3 regions of the Arthrobacter sp. Y3221159 genome follow, and region 1 is predicted to be linked to each of the others. Evidence: riboswitches for the same ligand, from Rfam matches in the RefSeq annotation. Region 1 holds a riboswitch; each other region holds the start of a gene.

What was found. A riboswitch is a leader RNA that binds a small molecule or an ion and turns the genes downstream of it on or off. The one in region 1 is predicted to bind cyclic di-AMP.
Region 2: another riboswitch for cyclic di-AMP. It lies ahead of AC5RT3_RS13415 (M23 family metallopeptidase); the one in region 1 lies ahead of AC5RT3_RS04320 (aggregation-promoting factor C-terminal-like domain-containing protein).
Region 3: another riboswitch for cyclic di-AMP. It lies ahead of AC5RT3_RS16585 (LysM peptidoglycan-binding domain-containing protein); the one in region 1 lies ahead of AC5RT3_RS04320 (aggregation-promoting factor C-terminal-like domain-containing protein).

What each region holds. Positions count from the first base shown of each region.
Region 1 is NZ_JBNHFC010000003.1:46,526-53,545, reverse strand. It holds gene AC5RT3_RS04345 (glycosyltransferase family 4 protein) at 1-115, shown strand, start outside; gene tadA (tRNA adenosine(34) deaminase TadA) at 125-628, opposite strand; gene AC5RT3_RS04335 (phosphatase PAP2 family protein) at 690-1,493, shown strand; gene upp (uracil phosphoribosyltransferase) at 1,506-2,141, shown strand; gene AC5RT3_RS04325 (glyoxalase superfamily protein) at 2,187-2,561, shown strand; gene AC5RT3_RS04320 (aggregation-promoting factor C-terminal-like domain-containing protein) at 2,624-3,358, opposite strand; cyclic di-AMP (ydaO/yuaA leader) riboswitch at 3,364-3,523, opposite strand; gene AC5RT3_RS04315 (winged helix-turn-helix domain-containing protein) at 4,553-5,416, shown strand; gene AC5RT3_RS04310 (SixA phosphatase family protein) at 5,482-6,009, shown strand; gene AC5RT3_RS04305 (EamA family transporter) at 6,048-7,020, shown strand, end outside.
Region 2 is NZ_JBNHFC010000012.1:19,390-26,409, reverse strand. It holds gene AC5RT3_RS13415 (M23 family metallopeptidase) at 73-894, opposite strand; cyclic di-AMP (ydaO/yuaA leader) riboswitch at 905-1,124, opposite strand; gene AC5RT3_RS13410 (iron-dependent transcriptional repressor DtxR) at 1,256-1,951, opposite strand; gene serC (phosphoserine transaminase) at 2,234-3,364, shown strand; gene AC5RT3_RS13400 (DUF3027 domain-containing protein) at 3,447-4,061, opposite strand; gene AC5RT3_RS13395 (cold-shock protein) at 4,068-4,451, opposite strand; gene AC5RT3_RS13390 (hypothetical protein) at 4,655-4,888, shown strand; gene AC5RT3_RS13385 (helicase-associated domain-containing protein) at 4,900-7,020, shown strand, end outside.
Region 3 is NZ_JBNHFC010000017.1:67,510-74,529, reverse strand. It holds gene AC5RT3_RS16595 (APC family permease) at 1-364, shown strand, start outside; gene AC5RT3_RS16590 (protein adenylyltransferase SelO) at 361-1,836, shown strand; gene AC5RT3_RS16585 (LysM peptidoglycan-binding domain-containing protein) at 1,971-2,828, opposite strand; cyclic di-AMP (ydaO/yuaA leader) riboswitch at 2,832-3,002, opposite strand; gene AC5RT3_RS16580 (aggregation-promoting factor C-terminal-like domain-containing protein) at 3,283-4,635, shown strand; gene AC5RT3_RS16575 (TraR/DksA family transcriptional regulator) at 4,657-5,013, shown strand; gene AC5RT3_RS16570 (DNA alkylation repair protein) at 5,010-5,597, shown strand; gene AC5RT3_RS16565 (DUF1810 domain-containing protein) at 5,581-6,024, shown strand; gene AC5RT3_RS16560 (glucose 1-dehydrogenase) at 6,028-6,921, opposite strand; gene AC5RT3_RS16555 (metallophosphoesterase family protein) at 7,010-7,020, opposite strand, start outside.

The sequences.
Region 1 (7,020 bases):
AACGAGGGACGAATGGCGGGCGGCCGCGCTGGCGGCCCGTGACCGGCTGCCGGGGTGGGACCAGACGGCAAGAGTCGTCCTGGAGGCGTTGGAGCCCGGGGAGACGGCGGAGTAGGACTTCCCGCTACAGACGGCTGCGGTGTCCGGCGAAGAAATCACGGAGCAGTTCCGCGCATTCGGCTTCCCGCACCCCGGAGTAAACCTCCACCCAGTGGTTGAGCCGGCGCTCGCGGAGGACGTCGAACACCGATCCCGCGGCGCCCGCCTTCTCGTCCCAGGCACCGAAGACAACCCTGGGAATCCGGGCGAGGACGATAGCGCCGGCACACATGGCGCACGGTTCAAGGGTGACCACCAACGTGCAGTCGGACAACCGCCAGCCGTCGGCCTTCCCGCCGTCGCGGGCCGCAAGCTCGCGCAGCCGCTCCGCTGCCTGGCGGATGGCCACCACCTCGGCGTGTGCCGTGGGGTCCCCAAGCTCCTCCCGCTGGTTGCGTCCGGAACCCAGCACCGCGCCGTCGGGCCCCAGCACCACGGCGCCGATTGGCACATCCTCTGTTGCAAGGGCGCGGCGGGCCTCCGCAAGGGCAAGACCCATCCACGTGTCGTGTGTTCCAGTGGAGACCATGGCTCAATGATAGTTTCGAAGGATACCCTGAGCCCGTGACGACCAGCCCCGGGAGGCACAAATGAGCACCGTCCGTGACCGCGTGGACAGATGGTTCAAACCATATGCCGCCCTGTGGCTGACCCTGATCATCGGTGGAACCCTTGTGCTTGCCATGGCACTGCTGGGCGCCGAGGTGTACTCGGACGTGGTGGATGAGGAAGGCCTGGCCAGCCTCGATATTCCTGCACTCGACTATTCGCAGTCACTGCGGAACCCCGAAACGGACGCCTTCGTCACCGCATTCACAAACATCGGTGGCGGGGTCGGGATGCCCATCCTCGCGAGCATCCTCACCGCCTGGCTCACGTTCCTGAGCCGGTCCTGGCGGCCGCTGATCCTGGTTGGCGGTGCAGCCGCGGTGTCCACCACGGCAACCACGATCGGCAAGCGCCTGGTGGGCCGGACCCGTCCCGAACATACGGAGGCCGTGCCACCGTATGAAACCACGCCGTCCTTTCCAAGTGGCCATACCCTGAACACCACCGTGGTGATCGGCGTGCTGCTCTATATCCTGTGCCTGCACTTCTTCAAGCTGTGGGTCCGCATCACCGCCATCACAACGGGCGTGATCTTCATCATCGCGATGGGATTGAGCCGGGTATACCTGGGGCACCACTGGCTCACGGACGTGATGGCCGGCTGGCTGCTGGGCCTCGCGTGGGTGCTGATGGTCATACTTGCCCACCGGCTGTTCCACATGATCAGGCGGCGGGAGCACGTGGGCCCGGCACCCGATTTCGAGCATCCAGTGGTGCGGGATGTGGTGGTTGATGCCCTGCATCACGACGGCCCCGGCGGGCACGGGAAGGACAACGCCGGGTGATAGTTTTGACGCATGCGAACTCTCGTTGTGGACCACCCGCTCGTCGCCCATAAGCTCACCGTCCTGAGGGACAAAAACACCCCGTCCCCGGTGTTCCGGCAGTTGACCGAAGAGCTGGTGACCCTCCTCGCCTACGAGGCGACCCGCGAAGTCCGCACCGAACCCGTCACCATTGAAACGCCCGTCAGCAGCACCGTGGGAACCGCATTCACCAAGCCCACCCCGCTGGTGGTACCCATCCTGCGCGCCGGCCTGGGCATGCTCGAGGGGATGACCAAGCTCGTCCCCACCGCCGAAGTGGGATTCCTCGGCATGGCCCGGGATGAAGAAACCCTGGACATCATCACCTACGCCGAGCGGCTTCCCGAAGACCTCACCGACCGCCAGATCTTCGTCCTGGACCCCATGCTCGCCACCGGCGGAACCCTGCGCGAGGCCATCAAGTTCCTGTTCAAGCGCGGCGCCTCGGACGTCACCTGCATCTGCCTGCTGGCCGCACCTGAGGGCCTCGCCAAGCTGGAAGAGGAACTCGCGGACGCCAACGTGACGATTGTCCTGGCATCCATCGACGAAAAGTTGAACGACAAGTCCTACATTGTTCCCGGGCTCGGGGACGCGGGCGACCGCCTGTACGGCATCGCCGGCTGAGGTTCAAGCCTTCCAAGACAAGGGGTGCAGCCGTAGCCTGAGCCCATGGACTGGAAACTTGAACTCGTGTTTGTCCCTGTGTCCGATGTGGACCGTGCCAAGGATTTTTACGTCAACAAGGTTGGCTTCAACGCCGATTTCGACCAGCGGCCCACCGACTCCATCCGCTTCGTCCAGCTGACTCCGCCGGGCTCGGCCTGCTCCATCTGCATTGGTGAAGGACTTACGGACGCCCCTCCGGGGACCGGTTCCAACCTCCAGCTGGTGGTCAACGACATCGAAGCCGCGCACCGCCACCTCAAGGAGAACGGCGTCGACGTCAGCGACGTGGACGTGCAGGACTGGGGCCACTTCGTCTACTTCGCCGATCCGGACGGCAACAGGTGGGCGGTGCAGTACATCCCGGGACGGGACTCTTAAGCCCAAAAATCACCGGCCCTCACGCACGGACAGCGTGAGGGCCGGTGAAATTCAGCAGCGGCTTAGTACCAGTTGTTGGCGTAGTGGAAGTTCAGCGCGCCACAGGGGGACTGGTAGCGCTCCTTGATGTAGTTCAGGCCCCAGTTGATCTGTGTGCGGTAGTTGGTGAGGTAGTCCGCACCGGCGCTGGCCATCTTCTCGGCGGGCAGGGACTGGACGATGCCGTAGGCGCCGCTACTGGGGTTGGTGGCCGTGGTGGTCCAGTCGGATTCCTTGGTCCAGAGCGTCACCAGACACTGCATCTGGTCCTGGGCCCAGCCGTAGGAACCAAGCTGGCCGGCGGCGTAGGCCTGCGCGCCTGCCGGGTCGTTGACCGCGACGACGGGAGCCGGCTCGGGTGCAGGAGCCGGCTCGGGTGCAGGTGCCGGAGCGGGCTCGGGTGCCGGAGCAGGCTCAGCCGCGGGGACGGGCTCCGGCGCGGGTGCGGGGGCCGGCTCGGCGGCCTGGGGAACAACGTTGATTTCGGCGGGGGCGGGAGACTCGGCCGGGTGGGACCGGATCTCGCTCTTTTCGATGCTCATCTGCGCATCGGAGTCCGCCGCCGTGGTGCTTGTGGTGGACGCCGCCGGAATAAAAGCATTTGTCGCCTGGCCGGCGGCGCCGAGGCCTACCAGCAGCGCACCGGACGTTGCGAGGACCGCGGCACGCTTGCCGAGGGTGAACTTCTTGCCTTCCGAACGCTGGGAATCGCTGTCGGAACCCTGTTTCGGGCGCGGTTTAGCCGGGAATGTAAACATGATGAATCGCCTCTCACACCTGCGGAGTTAGCTGTCGGGTTCGGATGAGGGCATCCGGCCGCACGGAAATATCACGTGCTGGCTTAACCCCAAGGGCAAATCAGTGCCCGGGACGGTGGGTCCCCCGCCTCTGCCTTCGATCAAGCGGAATCCGGGAAGTGGCAGAGCTTGGCGTCATCCGGATATACGGCCCGAACGGGAACCGTACCCAATCGACGCTACAGGAGTTCAGCGCTTAAGTCACATTTAGGTAACGGACATCACGATGACGGCGCGTCGACTTGTGCCAGTCGGCGCATAAGGGCAGGTGGAGGGCTATGCGTCTGGCCCGGCTGTGATGCGGCCGTGACCTTCCCTTCGTGGGCCTGTCTATTCATTGCGTTGGACAAGTCCCGTCCGCTGGTTCCCTCCGCGGCCGAGGCCGGCCTCTTCACCCAAACGGGGCGGTCCTGGGCGGCGTCCATCGCGATGAGTAACAGCGCCTGGACCTCCGGTGTGGGCGGGCGGAGCCTGCGCGGCAGTTCAAGCCGTCGAACTTGGGAGCATCGCATCCAGTGGTCACAGTCCATCGACCGTACATACGGCGCTCGCGGCCGGGAGGTATTCGGCCCGGACGCGTGGGCCAGGTGCAGGGAGCGGAGTTGATCCTGGGCCTGCGGGCCGATAAACGCGGGCTTGCGGGAAAATTTCTTCCCTTGCTCCGCGCGCCGCTGGACACGCGCCGGGGCAGTAGGGGGCGATTTTGGCAATTCGCACTCACTTGAATAAAAAACTTCGCGGAGTCGCCTTTCGCGAAGAATATTCTGCCAACAGCCCTATTTGTGGCGGCAAATCGGATAACGAATGTTATTCTTTAGCTTCCGCCAGAATCGTGATCTGCGCCACAATAGAGCATTTCGTCTCACAATGCGGACGATTCGATCCATTGTTACTTGCAAGTTGCCATTGTTACGCTGCACACTTCCAATGTGAACAAGAACTCAACAGCACCTGCAGCCGCAGAATATTGGCCCAGCACATCAGCTGCTGCCGACATGCGCTGTTGTCGAATGCACGCCTGACCTTCTCCACCCATCGAAGTTCTTAGGCATTCGCCCCCCAGCCCAGCGTCGGGCGCCCCTCCCCAGTCCGCATTGCGGGGAAACCCAGCATTCGAGCCGCGATGGCGGCCATTCACATTGAGGTAAGCAATCCATGTCTGTTGCATCCGGATACGTCCACATCTCTGTCCGTAACGCCGCCAAGGCAGGCCAGCCCTCCGGCCTCCGCCCCGGATTTGGTCCGCGCCCGTCAATTTCGCCGTCTTCCGGAAGCAGCTTCCCAGCCCAGGGCTACGCGCCGCAGGGCTACAACCCCAACTCCTACGGGCAGCTCCGCGCCGTTCCCACGGCTGACTCCGCTCCTGTAACGGCACCCACGCCCGTGGTGGCAGGACCCAACGCCGTCCGCCCGGTGGCCAATGACAATGTTGCCCGCGGGTTCGTCCTGTACATGGGCATCGACGAGGAAACCGCTGCGGCTGCCGGCACCTCCATCGCCAAGCTTGCGCAGGAAATCCGCGCCTACGCCCAGTCCCTGGTAACCGGCGCCGAAAGCTATGCAGCCGTTGCCGTTGCCCCCGCGGGCACCCCCGGTTCGGCGCTCGACGTCGTCCGTTCCACCTTCGGCGACCCCACGGTGAACTCCCGCCAGCGCACCGAGACGCCCCGTCCGCAGCAGCCGCAGGAGCCGCGCCCGTCCGGTGTCCTGATCGATCTTGCCCGCCGCGAAGTCCACCTCGACGGCGAATCGCTCAACCTGACGTTCAAGGAGTTCGAGCTCCTCAACTACCTGGTGGAAAACGGCACCCGCACCGTGGGCCGCGACGAACTGCTCGAAGGCCTGTGGCGGAACGCCGAGGAAGTGCCCAACGAGCGCACCATCGACGTCCACATCCGCCGCCTCCGCTCCAAGCTGGGCCGCCTCGCCAACACGGTCCGCACCGTCCGCGGCCAGGGCTACCGATTCTACGAGCACCCGGAAGTAGTGGTCTGGGCCGCTCCTGAATACTCGATCTGACCCCAGGTCTTCCAACCAGCACCCGTCCCCGTTTGGGGCGGGTGCTGGTTCGTTAAGCTTGGGGCATGAGTGAGCACCATCTTCGCCGCCTTGTGATCATGCGCCATGCCAAGGCGGACTGGCCCGGCGGTGTGCCCGACCACGAGCGGCCGCTGGAGGAGCGCGGCCACCGGGAGGCGCCGCTGGCCGGGCGCTGGCTGCTCAAGCACAACATCGTCCCGGACTTCATCCTCTGCTCCAGCGCCCTGCGTACGCGCCAGACCTGCACCTGGGTGTGCTCGGAGCTGGGGGACAAGGCACCCACGCCGAAGCTGGAGGACGGCCTGTATGCCGCCTCCGCCCTCCGCATGCTCTCTGTCATCAACCATGTGCCGGATACCGTGACAACGCTTATGCTGATTTCCCACCTGCCGGGCGTGCAGGACCTGGCCATGCACCTCGCCTCCCGCGATTCCGACCACGACGCCTATATGGACGCGGCCACCCGTTTCCCCACCAGCGCACTCACCGTACTGGAGACGGAAAAGCCCTGGGCGGAGCTGGACGGGCAGGATGCCAGGATCACCAAGTTCAAGGTGCCCCGCGCCCATTAGCCCCGTTCCGGCCGGGTGGTTCTGGCAGAGTAGGGAGCGTGAATCTCCGGGACTCCCTGCTTGCAGTGCTGGTGGCCGTGCTGTGGGGCCTGAACTTCGTGGCAATCGACATCGGCCTGCACCCGGGCGGCGTGGAGGTGCCCCCGCTCCTGTTCGTGGCCATGCGCTTCATTTTGGTGGTCCTGCCGTGGATCTTCTTCATCAGGAAACCGGACGTCAGCTGGATGGCGATCATCGGCGTCGGGCTCTTCATGAGTGCGGGCCAGTTCGGCCTCCTTTACCTGTCCATGGCGCTGGGAATGCCGGCCGGCCTGGCGTCCCTGGTCTTGCAGGCCCAGGTACTGCTGACCGTCCTCCTCGCCGCTGCGTTCCTTGGCGAGCGGCCGAACCGCAGGCAGCTGGCCGGCGTCGTCCTGGGCGTGGCGGGCCTCGCCGTGGTTGGCGCGGGCCGGAGTGCCGTTGCACCCCTGCTGCCGTTCCTGATCGTGCTCGCTGCGGCCCTGTCCTGGGCGGCGGGAAACGTCATCGCCCGGAAAGCGAAGGCAGCCTCGGGGCTGGGCCTGGTGGTCTGGTCCGGCGCCGTGGTCCCGGTACCCCTCACCGCGCTCTCGCTCCTCGTGGACGGCCCGGACGCGGTACTCGCCACGCTCGCCACCCTCCAGGCGCCCACCATCCTCACCGCGCTCTATACCGCCGTCTTTGCCTCACTGGTGGGCTACGGCATCTGGAACCGGCTCCTGGCCAGCCACCCGTCGTCGGCCGTTGTGCCGTTTACGTTGCTGGTCCCCGTGGTGGGGATGACCGCCGCATGGCTTGTGCTGGGGGAGGTGCCGACGCCCACCGAGCTGGCCGGCGGCCTGCTGCTCCTGTGCGGAGTGGCGACGGCGGTGCTGACCCTGGGCGGGTGGCGTCAGTGCCGCGGGGTGGAACCGGCTCCGGGCTTGGGCGCAGGCCTGCGGGCTGGATCCGCGGACGACGACGGCCGCTTGGCTGTCGGGGGTACGCGCGACG
Region 2 (7,020 bases), on a different contig from region 1:
CAGGAGTTTTGACCGAATGTCACATTCAGGTCACGGCTGGTCACGTCAATTCGAGAGTCAGCAACCATTTGACTAGAGCCAGCCCGTCGGATCCACTACTTCGCCGTTGACCTGCACCTCAAAGTGCAGGTGGCATCCGGTGGAGGCTCCGGTGGTTCCGCTCAGTGCCACAACCTCGCCGCGCGAGACCGTCTGGCCCTCAGTCACATTGAAGGACGACAGGTGGTTGTACGTGGTCTCCAGGCCGTTTCCGTGGTCGATCACCACACGGTTGCCGCCGCCGAACTGGTGCCAGCCTACAAACGTCACGGTGCCGGTGGCGGCCGCGAGAACTGAGGTCCCGCACTGGGCAACGTAGTCCTGCCCGCGGTGGAAGTCGCCGGAACCACCCGTGATGGGGCTGACGCGGTAACCGAAGGGCGAGGCTGTGGTCAGCGACGCCAGCGGGGCGCCCAGGCTTCCGGTGGATGCGGCGCGGGAAACAGCGCCGGCGGACTGGGCGCTCAGGAGCTGCTTGAGCTTGCCGTCCGGATCCGCCTGGGTCACTACGGCCGAGCGGCTGAAGTCGATCTCCGCTCCGGCTTCGGCGGAGATAGCGGGCTGCGGGGTCACAGCGGTGGCCGCAACAGGCGCAAGGCCCGCCCCGTCGGTGGCCATGACCGGGCTGGTGGCCGGAACAGTCACGGTGAGCACCAGACCGGTGGCAGCCAGTGCCATGCCGGCCTTCTGGCCGATGCCGCTCGCCGAGGCGAACTCGGTGATTTGCCGGAACGGACCCCGACGGCGCCGCGCATCACGGTGGAGATCGCGGGGGCGCTCCGTGTGGATGACTTCGGCGACGCGCGGTGCCGAAGCGGGGCCAGCGGCGCGGCGGCGCCCCCTGGAGGTCTGCATGGACAAGAAGGATTCCTCTCTGGAAAGCCTGCGAAGTTAGCTGTCGGATTCGGGTCAGAGAGTTCAAAGACCCGGCCCGCCGTAAGCAAGCTTCGGCACAGAGATATCCGCTGAGGGATTCCTTCACTGGAAGAGGCTTGCTGCTGACGGACTTCACCCCAAGGCAGTCCCCCGCTGCCGCTTGTGGTTCCCCCGCCTCTGCCAGTTAGTGACTCGTGCTCCCGATCCGCTGGCAGAGCTCGGCTCCGGATCAGGTAACGCTTTTGTATCAACGCTTGGTTCAACTATAGGGGCTTAAGGCCCTAGGTAACAATTCCGTTATCTTGGCGTTACCGGCGTCACACCGGGTGGTCCGGCCTTCCTAGCGAACGTGAACGAACACGTGCGCGGCAACCTCCGGCGGAAGTTCCAGAGCGCCTTCAATGCCGGGCACGCGGACCGAGATGTAGTCGCCCACACGTTCAAGGGTTACCGCCGCGCCTGGGCGGATGCCTCCCTCATCGAGCTGGGACAGCAGTTCCGGCTCCACCTGGATGGGCTCTGCCAACCGGCTGACCGTGACCTCCGACGCAGGCCCGTAGGACTTCATGGCTTCCAGGAGGCTCGTCACCGTATCGCTGGAGGCAAGTGCGGGCTGGCCACCAAGTGCGGCAAGGCCCGGAATCGGATTGCCGTACGGCGATTCGGTGGGATGGTCCAGCATCTCGTAGATGCGCCGCTCCACCCGCTCGCTCATCACGTGCTCCCAGCGGCAGGCTTCGTCGTGCACATAAGCCCAGTCCAGCCCGATCACGTCGGCCAGGAGCCGCTCGGCCAGGCGATGCTTGCGCATGACCTCGGTGGCGCGCTTGCGGCCGACTTCGGTGAGCTCCAGGTGCCGGTCGCCGGAGACCACCACCAGGCCGTCGCGCTCCATCCTGCCGATGGTCTGGGACACCGTGGGACCCGAGTGGCGCAGGCGTTCCGCGATACGGGCCCGCAGGGCAACGATGTTCTCTTCTTCCAGTTCCAGAATGGTCCGAAGGTACATCTCCGTAGTGTCGATCAGATCCGTCATCCAGCTCAGCTCCTCGAGCGCAGTACCTTGCGTTGTCCCACCGTATCGCTGTTCACCGCGACGTAGTCCGTTGGCTAGCTTAGCCTATTTTGACTTAGTCCGAATAGTTGGAAGCCGCCTGGCAACCCGTCTCAGTAGCTGGACTATGACGGTCCCGGTTCCCGCCGAATCAGCTGTTCAGGCAGAATGGGAAAGGCCTTCGATGCAGTCATTGCCGACTGCGCGCCAGCGACCATCCACCCGTTCGGACCTAAGCGCGTCCACGCCGAAATTGGAGCCCCCGTGAGCGAACCAAGCATCACTATTCCTGCCGATCTCCTCCCCAAGGACGGGCGGTTCGGCGCCGGACCTTCAAAAGTCCGCCAGGAGCAGATTGATGCGCTGTCCGCCGCATCGAAGAACGTCCTGGGCACCTCGCACCGGCAGGCTCCGGTCAAGAACCTCGTCGGTTCAGTGCGCGAGGGCCTCAGCCAGTTCTTCCGCGCCCCGGAAGGATATGAGGTTATCCTGGGCGTGGGCGGTTCCACGGCGTTCTGGGATGTTGCCAGCTTCGGCCTGGTGGAGCAGAAGGCCCAGCATTTGTCCTTCGGTGAGTTCGGTTCCAAGTTTGCGGCCGCCACCAACAAGGCACCGTTCCTGGACGCCTCCTCCATCATCAAGTCCGAGCCCGGCACCCGGCCGGTGGCGCAGGCAGAGGCCGGTGTGGACGTGTATGCCTGGCCGCAGAACGAGACCTCCACGGGCGTGTACGCACCGGTCAAGCGGGTGGCAGGCGCGGATGAGGATGCACTGGTGCTGGTGGATGCCACCTCCGCAGCCGGCGGCCTGGACGTCGATGTGGCTGAGAGCGACGTCTACTACTTTGCCCCGCAGAAGAACTTTGCCTCCGACGGCGGACTGTGGCTTGGCCTGTTCTCCCCTGCTGCGCTGGAACGCGCCGCACGGGTCAAGGCAAGCGGCCGCTGGATTCCCGATTTCCTGGACCTGCAGACCGCCATTGACAACTCACGCCTCAACCAGACGTACAACACCCCGTCCCTGTCCACCCTGGTGACATTGGACGCCCAGGTGCAGTGGCTGAACTCAAACGGCGGGCTGGACTTCGCCGCGGCCCGGACAGCCGACTCGGCAGGGCGCATCTACAGCTGGGCCGACGCCGCCGAGTTCGCCACCCCCTTTGTCGCCAACCCGGATGAGCGCTCGAACGTCATTGCCACCATTGACTTCGACGAATCAGTGGATGCCGCCGTCGTAGCCAAGGTCCTGCGCGCCAACGGCATCGTGGACACGGAGCCGTACCGGAAGCTGGGCCGCAACCAGCTCCGGATTGCCACGTTCGTTGCCATCGAGCCTGACGACGTCTCCGCACTGCTGGCCAGCATCGACTACGTGGTGGGCGAGCTCCGCAAGTAGCCTTTCCTTAAGTACGACGGCGCCGCCCGGGTTTCGCCCGGACGGCGCCGTTTGTGTATCCCGGCAAGGGGACGTTCAGCAGTTACTCGCTGCCGGCGTCGTTCGCCGTCGCCTGCGTGGCAGGATCATCCGTGAAATCGGCATCGGCGGCGTCGGATTCCGTGAAACCGGCATCGGCGTCAGGTTCGGCAACAGCAGCGACGGAAACTGCCGGTGCGGTTTCTTCAGATTCGGAGGCTTCCCGTTCCTGCTGCTGCTCGTCCTCCGGACGGACGCGCTCAGCCCACGGCACCCATTCAGGAGCGAGGATCGAATCCTCGGACGGCAGCAGGCCCAGCTCGCTAACGGTGACCACCTTGGAGCGGGAGTTACGGGTTACCACCGCATACCATTGCCAGCCGGCGTAGCCGGCGAGCTTCGACTCGAACAGGTGCGTGACCAAACGGTCGCCTTCGCTCTTGGCTGCGAGGTGCCGCCCGATGTCCCCGGCGGCCGTGATGCCCTCCAGCGCGGTGCGGGCCGTATCGACGGCACCGGCAAGGAAGGCGTCCGGCTTGCCGGTCCGCCATACCGGCACGCCTGCCCGGCGCTTTGGCGCGTTCCTGGCTACCGCCGGGGCTGTTCCCGCTGCAGGAGCCGTCGCGGCACCTGCAGCGTCGTGCACCTGCGTCTGCGGCTGTTCAGCTTCCGGACTCATCGGCTGCTAAACGTCCAGCTCGTCGGCAACCTTACGCAGGGCAGCCGCGATTGCCTTGCCCTTGTTGCCTTCCGGGTATTTGCCTTTGGACAGCGTGCCGGACAGATTGTCCAGCACGCTCACCAGGTCCTGGACCAGCGGTGCGAGGTCCCGGGCGGCGGGCCGCTTTGCCTTGGCGATGGACGGCGTCTTGTCCAGAACCCGCAGGCCCAGGGCCTGGGCGCCCTTGCGTCCGTCGGCCACGCCGAATTCCACTCGGGTGCCGGCCTTGAGCTCCGTCACGCCCTCGGGCAGCGACGATTTGGGCAGGAAAACCTCCTGGCCGTCCTCGCCTGCCAGGAACCCGAAGCCCTTGTCCTTGTCATACCACTTGACCTTGCCGGTAGGCACGTAATCAACCTTCTTCTGCTGTCATGAGACACGGCCAGCCGCCACCGCATCCGCATTGTTGTGCGGGTTCAAGGTATGGCTGCTCTAAACCGTGTTGGTCTATATCCTTCAAGGTTATCCTGCCCGGTGCCCTATTCACGCTTCCAACAGGGCCGGGCAACAGCGTTCACGCCGGGTGCCCGGAGCGCTGTAGCGTTACATTCATGACACCCTCGCGCTACCGGCGGCCCATCATGATCGCGGCCGCAGTCATTGCAGTGCTTTCCCTGGTGGCCGTGGGAGCAGTGATGGCCCTCGCTTTTGCCGGGTCGGTGGCGCCGTCATTGGTAACGTACGCGGCACTGTATGGCCTGCCGGTAGCGTTTCTCCTCATGCTCTTCCTCGTCCTGGACAGTGTTGCCGGGCGGCGCCGGGCAGGAAAGCCGGACCAGCGGTAACGTTGGGACTGATGTCCCTCATACGCGCGCTCGGCAAGGATCTGGAATCACGCAGCGACGACTCGTTGCGTGCGCTTTTCGCCGCGCGGCCGGACCTGATCTCCCCTGCTGTTCCCGATTTCTCCGCCCTCGCTGCCCGCGCAAGTTCCCGGGTCAGCGTCCAACGGGCCCTTGAACGGCTCAACCGGCCACAGATGCAGGTGCTGGAAACCCTTCACCTGTGCACCAACACGGATACCGAGCACAGTGCTTCGGCCGCGGGGCTGCGCAAGATGATCTCCGGTGCCACCGTGGCCACCGTCGAGCAGATCCTGGCCGGACTGCAGGAACTGGCACTGGTACACCGGGCGGCCCCGCCGCACGGGACGTCCGCCGCAGGCACCAGGCAGCACTACTACCTGCCGGTCGGGTGCCTCAAGGATGTTGTGGGACTCTACCCGGCCGGCCTTGGCCGGAGCTACACGGAACTGGTGCGCCTCCAGCCGGCGTTTGCCCAGCGCGTGGTCCAGCTGGTCTCCGAGCTGCACCACAGCGGCGCCGCCATCCAGGATGCAACCACCCCCATGGAGGCCGCCCTCGCCCTGCAGCACTGGACGTCCTCCCCCGAGGCGCTGAAGGGCATCCTCGCCGGTGCGCCGGAACGGACGACGGCGTTGCTCGGCAGGTTCCGCAACTGGGCCATGGGTGCCGTCCCCCAGGCGCAACGCAAGGCTTCCGTCACGACGGAAGGTTCCGACGTCGGGCCGATTGACTGGCTCCTGGCCCGCGGCCTGCTGGTACCGCTCGATGCGGCACACGTGGAACTGCCGCACAGCGTGGGACTGTCCCTGCGCGGTGGCGTGATCATCGACGACTTCGCCCTCACACCGCCCGTTCCGGAGCTGGGCCGGACCACTGCCATGCTGCGGAGGAATGCGGCGATGAGCGCCATTTCCGAAACGCTGCGGCTGGTGGGCGAACTTCTGCACGCCGTACGGGAACAGCCCCTGATGACGCTGCGCAGCGGCGGGGTGGGGGTACGGGAAACCCGCCGGCTTGCCGATCTGCTCCGCGTTGAGCAGGCGCGGGTTGGGTTGCTGCTGGAGCTGTGCGGGCTCGCGGGCCTGATACGGCTGGATGTGGACTCGTCGTCCTGGGTCCAGCCGCCGGAGCTGGAGTGGCTTGGACTGCCCCGGCAGGAGCAATGGCTGTGGCTGGTAAACGCCTGGCTGGCCAGCGAGCGGGTCCCGTCCCTGGTGGGCCAGCCCGTCAATGGCGCCCAGGGGCTGCCGGCGGCACACCGCACCGCCTCCGGCAGCACCATCGTGCCGCTGTCCGCCGAGCCCCAGCGCCCCGACGCCCCGGTGATCCGCAAGCGCATCCTGGAGATACTGCACGAACTCACCACCGAAGCCTCGGCGCAGGATGGAGCGGCTCCCGTGCTGGACACCGCCGCCGTCCTCCAGCGCGCCGAGTGGGCCCAGCCCCGGATGGCGCGGCGGTTCAGCTCGCTGATCCGCGGCGTCCTGGCGGAGGCCGAACTGCTTGGACTGGTGGGGTCCGGGGCGCTGACGCAATTGGGCAGCGCCTTCGCGGAGGACCGACCGGACGCGGCCCTGTCGATCCTGGGAGAACACCTTCCGGCTGCCTTGAACCATGTGCTCCTGCAGGCGGACCTCACCGCTGTTGCACCCGGATACCTCGCCCCTGAACTGACCGAAAAGCTCCTTGTCATGGCCGACGCCGAGGGCCAGGGGCCCGCCACCATCTACAGGTTCACGGACAGTTCCATCCGCCGCGCGCTCGATTCCGGCTATGACGCGCCGGGGCTGCTGGAGTTCCTGCGGGAGCACTCCGCCACCGCCGTACCCCAGCCGCTCGAGTACCTGGTGGAGGACACCGCCTCACGCCACGGCCGCGTGCGCGTGGGGCAGGCGGCCAGCTTTATCCAGAGCGAGGACGAGGCGGCCTTGCTCGAGCTCCTGTCCGGGCCCAAGGCGGCCGGGCTGGGGCTGGTCAGGATTGCGCCCACGGTCCTCATCTCCACGGCACCGCCGCGGCAGGCAGCCCAGGTTCTGCGGAGCCTGGGGCTGTCCCCTGCCGTGGAAGGAGCTGAGGATCCTGCCATCCGGCTCCGGAGGAACCCCGTTCCG
Region 3 (7,020 bases), on a different contig from region 1:
CTTCTCCACGGTCCTGGCGCTGGGGCTCATCCTCTATGTGGCCAGCGATCCGGAAAGCAACATCGTCGCCAACCTTTCCGGCACAACGGCATTCCTGCTGCTGTGCGTCTTCACCGTGGTGAACGTGGCATGCCTGGTGCTGCGCCGGAAGCGGGATCCGAACCGTAAGGTCTTTTTCACCTCGCCCGGCCCACTGCCCCTGGTGGCAGCCATCCTGTGTGCTTTCCTTGCCGGCCCATGGGTGGGACGCAACGTGATCCAGTACGAGATAGCCGGCGGGCTGATGGCAATCGGCGTGATCCTGTGGCTTGTCACCTGGCTGATCAACCGACGGACCAACCGCGGGGATAGGGTTAACCCATGACTACCGCTGCAGAATCAACGGTCATCCTCGAAAGCCGTTTCGCCAGCGAACTGGCAGACATGGCTGTTCCCTGGCAGGCGGAGGAAGCTCCGGAGCCCCGGCTCCTGGTCTTCAACGACGCCCTCGCGGAAGAGCTCGGGCTTGATGCCCGCTACCTGCGCAGCGCGGAGGGGGTGCGGTTGCTGCTGGGCAACCACGTGCCGGAGGGGGCAGCGCCGGTGGCCCAGGCCTACGCCGGGCACCAGTTCGGCGGATACTCACCCCTCTTGGGGGACGGGCGGGCCCTCCTGCTTGGCGAGATCCTGGACGCCAACGGCCGCCTGCGCGATATCCACCTCAAAGGCTCGGGCCGCACACCATTTGCGCGGGCAGGTGACGGGCGTGCCGTCGTCGGGCCCATGCTCCGGGAATACCTCGTCAGTGAGGCAATGCACGCGCTGGGGATTCCCACCACCAGGTCTCTCGCCGTCGTCGGCACCGGACGCCTGGTGCGCCGGGACGAGATGCTGCCCGGGGCAGTCCTGGCTCGGGTGGCCAGCAGCCACCTGCGGGTGGGGAGTTTCCAGTATGCGCGGGCCACGGACAACCTGGAGCTGCTGCGCCGCCTGGCGGACCACGCCATCAGCCGGCATTACCCCGCCGCCGCGGAAGCTGAGAATCCGTACCTTGCGCTTTTCCGGGCGGTGGTGTCGGCCCAGGCCGCGCTGGTGGCGCAATGGATGCTGGTGGGATTCGTCCACGGCGTGATGAACACGGACAACATGACCATTTCCGGCGAGACCATCGACTATGGGCCCTGTGCGTTCATGGACGACTTCAATCCCGCCGCCGTCTACAGTTCCATCGATGTGGGCGGGCGGTACGCCTACGCCAACCAGCCTGTTATTGCCGAATGGAACCTGGCGCGCCTCGCCGAGTCGATCCTTCCGCTGATCAACGAGGACCAGGAGCAGGCCGTCGCTCCCGCCGTGGAGGCGCTGGGCGAATTCCGCAGGCAGTACAGCGATGCTTGGTTCGACGGGATGAGGACCAAGCTGGGCCTGCCCGCCAGCCCCGCCGGAAGCCCTGAGGCCGAAGCGGCATCCGAACTGGTGGACGGGGTGGTTGCGATCCTGAAGGACGGCCCGGTGGACTACACGCGGTTCTTCCGCAACCTGGGCGAAGCAGCGCGCGGAAATGAAAGGCCTGTCCGGGGCATGGTCATGGACCTGGCAGCATTCGACGCCTGGGCCGGGCGCTGGCGGTCCATGAAGCCGGATGCGGACCGGATGGACCGGGTGAATCCCGTGTACATTCCGCGCAACCATCTGGTGGAAGAGGCGCTCGCTGCGGCCACCGGCGGCGACCTGGAGCCGCTTACCAGGCTCCTTGAAGCAGTGGGCTCCCCTTACGAAGAGCGACCCGGGCTGGAACGCTACGCCGAAGGCGCGCCGGAAGATTTCGGCAAGTACATGACGTTCTGCGGCACGTGACAGGCTGCGCCGCAAAGTGGCGGGGGGTCCCGGTGGCAACACGTTAACACGGCAAGGGCGGCAGCCGGGGTCTTCCCGGCTGCCGCCCTTATGTGCGCAGCTCTTGGTGCGGCTGCTTCAGTTGCGCGGGGTAACTACGCTACCCGGACGAAGGAAGCTCCGCCGAGCCAGCTGATGGAGTGGACTTCGGTCTTGTAGCCGTCCACGCCGCCGCTGACAACCTGGCCGTCGCCGGCGTACACGCCCACGTGGCCTGCAGTGATCACCAGGTCGCCGGGGGCGGGGGTGCCCACGGTGGTGCCGTACTGGTAGAACTGGCCGGGAGCCAGGTCACCGACGGACTTGCCGACGGAGCGGAGGGCCTTCTCCACCATGGCGGTGCAGTCCTGCTGCACGCCCAACTGGCCGTAGGCGGAAGCCAGGATGGCTGCACCCGTGCCGGTGCCGGTCGCGGCAGGTGCGGGGGCCGGGGCCGGAGCCGGGGCAACGGCCGCGGAGGCATAGTTCATGGTGGAGCCGGTGTTCGCCAGGGCAGGTGCGGCCTGGGCAGGAGCAGCGGCAGGTGCCACGTAGCCGGCGCCCGGAATGGTGATCTGGTCACCGGGGTAGATGATGGTGGAGATGTCCAGGCCGTTGGCGGCCAGCACATCGTTCAGGCTGACGCCGTGAGCGGCCGAGATGGCGCCCAGGGTGTCTCCGGAAACCACGGTGTAGACGTTGCCGGCGGCAGGGGCTGCGGCAGCGGGGGCAGCCACTGCGGCTGCCGGAGCGCTGGACGCCTGGACGCTAGCGGTTTCGGTGGTATCCGGGCCGGTCACGCCTGCATGGGCGGGAGCTCCAACACCGAACGCAATGCCGGACGCAGCGGCAACTGCGAGCATCGGACGGCTGAGCGTCCGTGCCTGGGACTTTGCGGAAGCAGCCAAGCCCTGGAGCGCGATTGAGCGGGCCGGAGTTGCGCGGTGACGGGCGGTAGGGAAATTTTTTGACACGTGTGATCGCCTCTCCCATGCCTGCGGGGTGAGCTGTCGGGTTCGGGTTGGAGATACCCGGCCGAAGGCAACCGCCCACAATGGACGGAGGCGCTATCGACTTAACCCCAAGGCCGTAACGGCCGTGGAAACTTGGTTCCCCCGTCCCTGCCAGCTGGAAAGCGATTGAATCCCGGGTCAGTGGCAGGGCTCGGCATACTGATGGGAATGTCCCGATTGGGAGGGACACCTGAAGACCATAACCCGGCCCCGGAGCAATTGTCACGTTTGGGTAACATACGAGGCGCTTCTATCAAATTAAGCAAACGTCTGGAGGTACTAGCACACCTTTCTGACCTCGCGTGATATTTTGCGGCTGGCGTCGCCTGTTATTTATGTCACAAACTTATTAAGGTAGCGGCGGGAGGTCGCCCAACCCTCAACCTAGTGTTGAAACCCGCTAAGCTTCGGAGCTATGCGCCTGATCGGAAGCATGTTCAAGCCCCCGCTGCTGGGAGGGCTGCTGGCACTTGCCCTGGCCGGCCCCGCTGCCCTGCCTCCGGCGGCCGCGGATGAGACTCCGCCGGGCGGGTACCCATCGTGGGAAGACGTTCAGAAGGCGCAGCAGTCTGAAGCCGGGAAGGCGGCCGAGATCGAGAACATCACAGGCCTGCTTCAAGGCCTGCGGTCCGAGTCCGAAGCGCTCGGGACGGCCGCCGTGGCATCCGCAGCCGACTATGCACTGGCGGATGCCGCCCTGCAGTCCGCAACGGCCAGGGTGGATGCCCTTGCAGGCCAGGCTGCCCAGGCGGACGCGGAGTTGCAGCGGCATCAACAGGCCGTTGGTGCGCTGGCCGCCAGATCGTACAAGACCGGCGGAACCACCATGGGATTCTTTGTGGCACTGGAAGCTTTGGAGAACAACAGCATCCACGGGCTCAACGTCGTTGAGGTGGTGGGAGCCAAGACCGCGGATTTGGTCAGCCGGGCGGAGGCCGCCGGCAAAGCCACCGCTGCGCTGGCGGAGCAGGAAAAGACCGCCAGGGCGGAGCGCGAACGCCTGTCCGGGGAGGCGAAGGCCAAGCTGGACACTGCCCGTTCCGCCCAGGACGCGGTGGCCCGGCAGGTCGCCGAAGAGCAGCGGCGCAGCGGAGAGTTGACCGCGCAGCTGGCGTCCCTCAAGGGCACGACGGCGGCGCTCGAGGGCGAATACCGGCAAGGCCAGGCGGCGCTTGCAGCCTATGAGGCGGCGCAGGCTGCCAAGCGAGCGGCTGCCGAGGAGCAGGCCCGCCGGCAGGCAGCTGCAGATGCTGCCCTTGCCGGTGCTCAAAGACCTCCCGCTCCGGCAAACCCGGTCCCGGCAGCGCCGGTGCCAGCGAATCCCGCGCCGCTAAATCCGGCCCCGGTAAATCCTGCTCCCGTGAACCCGGCCCCGGCGAACCCCGCCCCCGTTGCCCCGGCGCCTGCAATCCCCGGCCCGCCCGCCGTCGTCGTGCCCTCCGTTCCAGGCGGCGCAGTCAACGATCCCGCTGCGGCCAAGAGCTACGCCTCCGGCCGCCTTGCAGCCTACGGCTGGGGCCAGGACCAGTTCCTGTGCCTCGCCCAACTCTGGACCAAGGAATCCAACTGGCTGACCACCGCCACCAACCCCTACTCCGGGGCCTATGGGATTCCGCAGGCCCTGCCGCCCGGCAAGCTGGGAAGCGCCGGCAGCGACTGGCTTACCAGCTACCGTACGCAGATTGAGTGGGGGCTCGGGTATATCCGGGACCGCTACCGTACACCCTGCGCGGCGTGGGACCACTCCGTAGCCAGGAACTGGTACTGAGAGGCGCGCTAGGCTTTCTCCATGCCAGATTTTGAGCGGTTCCGGGTGCTGCTCGAGGAGGAGCGGAAGCGGAAGGCTGCACTGCTTCCGGACCTTCGCGCGGACATCGCCTCGGCCAGTTCGGCACGGCTCAATTCAAACGTCGATGACGAACACGATCCCGAGGGCGCCACGATCGCTTTCGAGCTGTCCCAGGCGGCCGCACTCCTGAAGCAGAGCGCCGCCGGCCTGGACCAGGTGGAGGCCGCCCTCGCCCGGCTGGACGCCGGAACCTATGGCACCTGCGCCGTCTGCGGCGAAGCCATTGCCGAGGGCAGGCTGGAAGCCCGGCCATGGACCGCGTTCTGCATCAACCACGCCGCGGCAGGCCGGCAGTGACAGCGGGGCCGGACATCGTTGCCGCGGCGGCGGAATTCATCGACCGTACGCTGCAGAACGAGGGCTCCTGGTACCGCGCGGACGACGTCGCCACCCGGCTGGGCGGGGTCCTCGCCTCCTACGGAGCCTCCGTGGGCGCTGTCCGGGGAACCGTCCGTGATGCGCTGCGGAAATTCAAAGCCCTGGACCACGATGCCACGGTCCAGCTGGCCTCAGTCCTCTGGGGCCGGCCCAACCCTGGCGCAAGGCCGGTCTTCGAGCGGCGGCTGGCTGCCGTGGTGCTGCTCCAAGCCAAGGCCGGATGGCTCCGCCACTCGGACCTGACCCGGATCGAAGGGTTCCTCCGCTCCGCTTCCACAGCGGAACTGGAAGGCCCCCTCGTGGCCGATGTGGTGGCGCCGCTGCTTGCCGGGCTGCCGGAGCGCGACAGGCAGCGCGCCGATGTGGTGCTGGCGCGGTGGGCCCAGGACCCGCACACCAGCCTGCGCCAGGCTGCAGCAGTACTTGGGCAGCCGCCAGGCGCCGGCTTCCCGCCCGGTCCCAACACCCCCCGACAAGGAGACATCCATGAACGATCCCTATGACCTTGAACGCTTCGTCGCTGCACAGGACAGCGGCGGGACATATGAGCAGGCCTTGTCCGAATTGCAGCTGGGCAGCAAGAGCGGCCACTGGATGTGGTTCGTCTTTCCGCAGATCGCCGGGCTGGGGCAGAGCGCCACCTCGCGGAAGTATGCCATCAGGTCACTGGACGAGGCCCGGGGATACCTTGAGCACGACGTGCTGGGTCCGCGCCTGCTGGAGTGCGCACAGGCCCTGACCAACCACGCCGGGCGCACGGCCGAGGATATTCTGGGCGGCATTGACGCCCGCAAGCTGCAGTCGTCCATGACGCTGTTCCTCCGCGCGGCGCCCGGCGAAACGGTGTTCAAGACCGTTCTTGCACAGTTCTTCGACGGCCAGCCCGACGAAGCCACCGATGAACTGCTCGCCGGGCAGGACCAGGCATAAGAACTACGGGGTGGGGCTGCCGCCGTTGACGTTCAGCGTCTCGCCCAGCACAAAACTGGACTCGGGCGAGGCCAGGAAAACATACGCCGGCGCGAGTTCTGCGGGCTGGCCGGCGCGGCCCAGCGGAGTGGACTGCCCGAACTCCGGCAGCTCCTCCTTGGGCTGGCCGCTGCTGACCTGCAACGGAGTCCAGATGGGTCCCGGCGCCACGGCATTGACACGGATCCCCTTGGGAGCGAGCTGCTGGGCCAGGCCTTTGGTGAAGTTGTTGATGCTGGCTTTGGTGGTGGCGTAGTCCACCAGCGTCGGGGAGGGGTTGTAGGCCTGCACCGAGGTGGTGTTGATGATGGTGGACCCCGCGGGCATGTGCGGAAGGGCTGCCTTGGTCAGCCAGAACATGGCGTAGACATTGGTCTTCAGCGTGTGGTCAAACTGCTCGTCCGTGATGTCCGCGAGGTCCTCCTGGGCCACCTGCTTTCCGGCGTTGTTGACCAGGATGTCCACACCACCCAGGACGGCCACCGCGGTATCCACCACGTCACGGCAGACAGACGGGTCCTTGAGGTCCCCGGGAACCTTCACGGCTTTGCGTCCCGCGGCTTCGATAATGCCCGCAATCCTGGCAGCGTCCTCCTCCTCCTGCGGCAGGTACGACATGACGACGTCGGCCCCCTCCCTGGCGAACGCGATGGCCGCGGCGGCACCGATACCCGAATCCGCACCGGTGACGATTGCCTTCCGGCCTTCCAGCCGTCCCGTGCCGCGGTAAGTTTCCTCACCGAGGTCCGCCTTGGGCGTCAGCTCCGCGTCCAGTCCCGGCTCGGGCTGGTGCTGCTCCGGCGGGGAAATGTGCTCGTAGGCGGTGACCGGATTCCGGAAAGTGTACTGGTCTGTCATGGCGGTCCTCCTGCTGGGTGGATTCCAAGAAGCTAAGTATGCTTACCGTCCCAGCCTAGGCAACCGGCGGCCACCTGCCAACCCGGAACTACTCCCGCG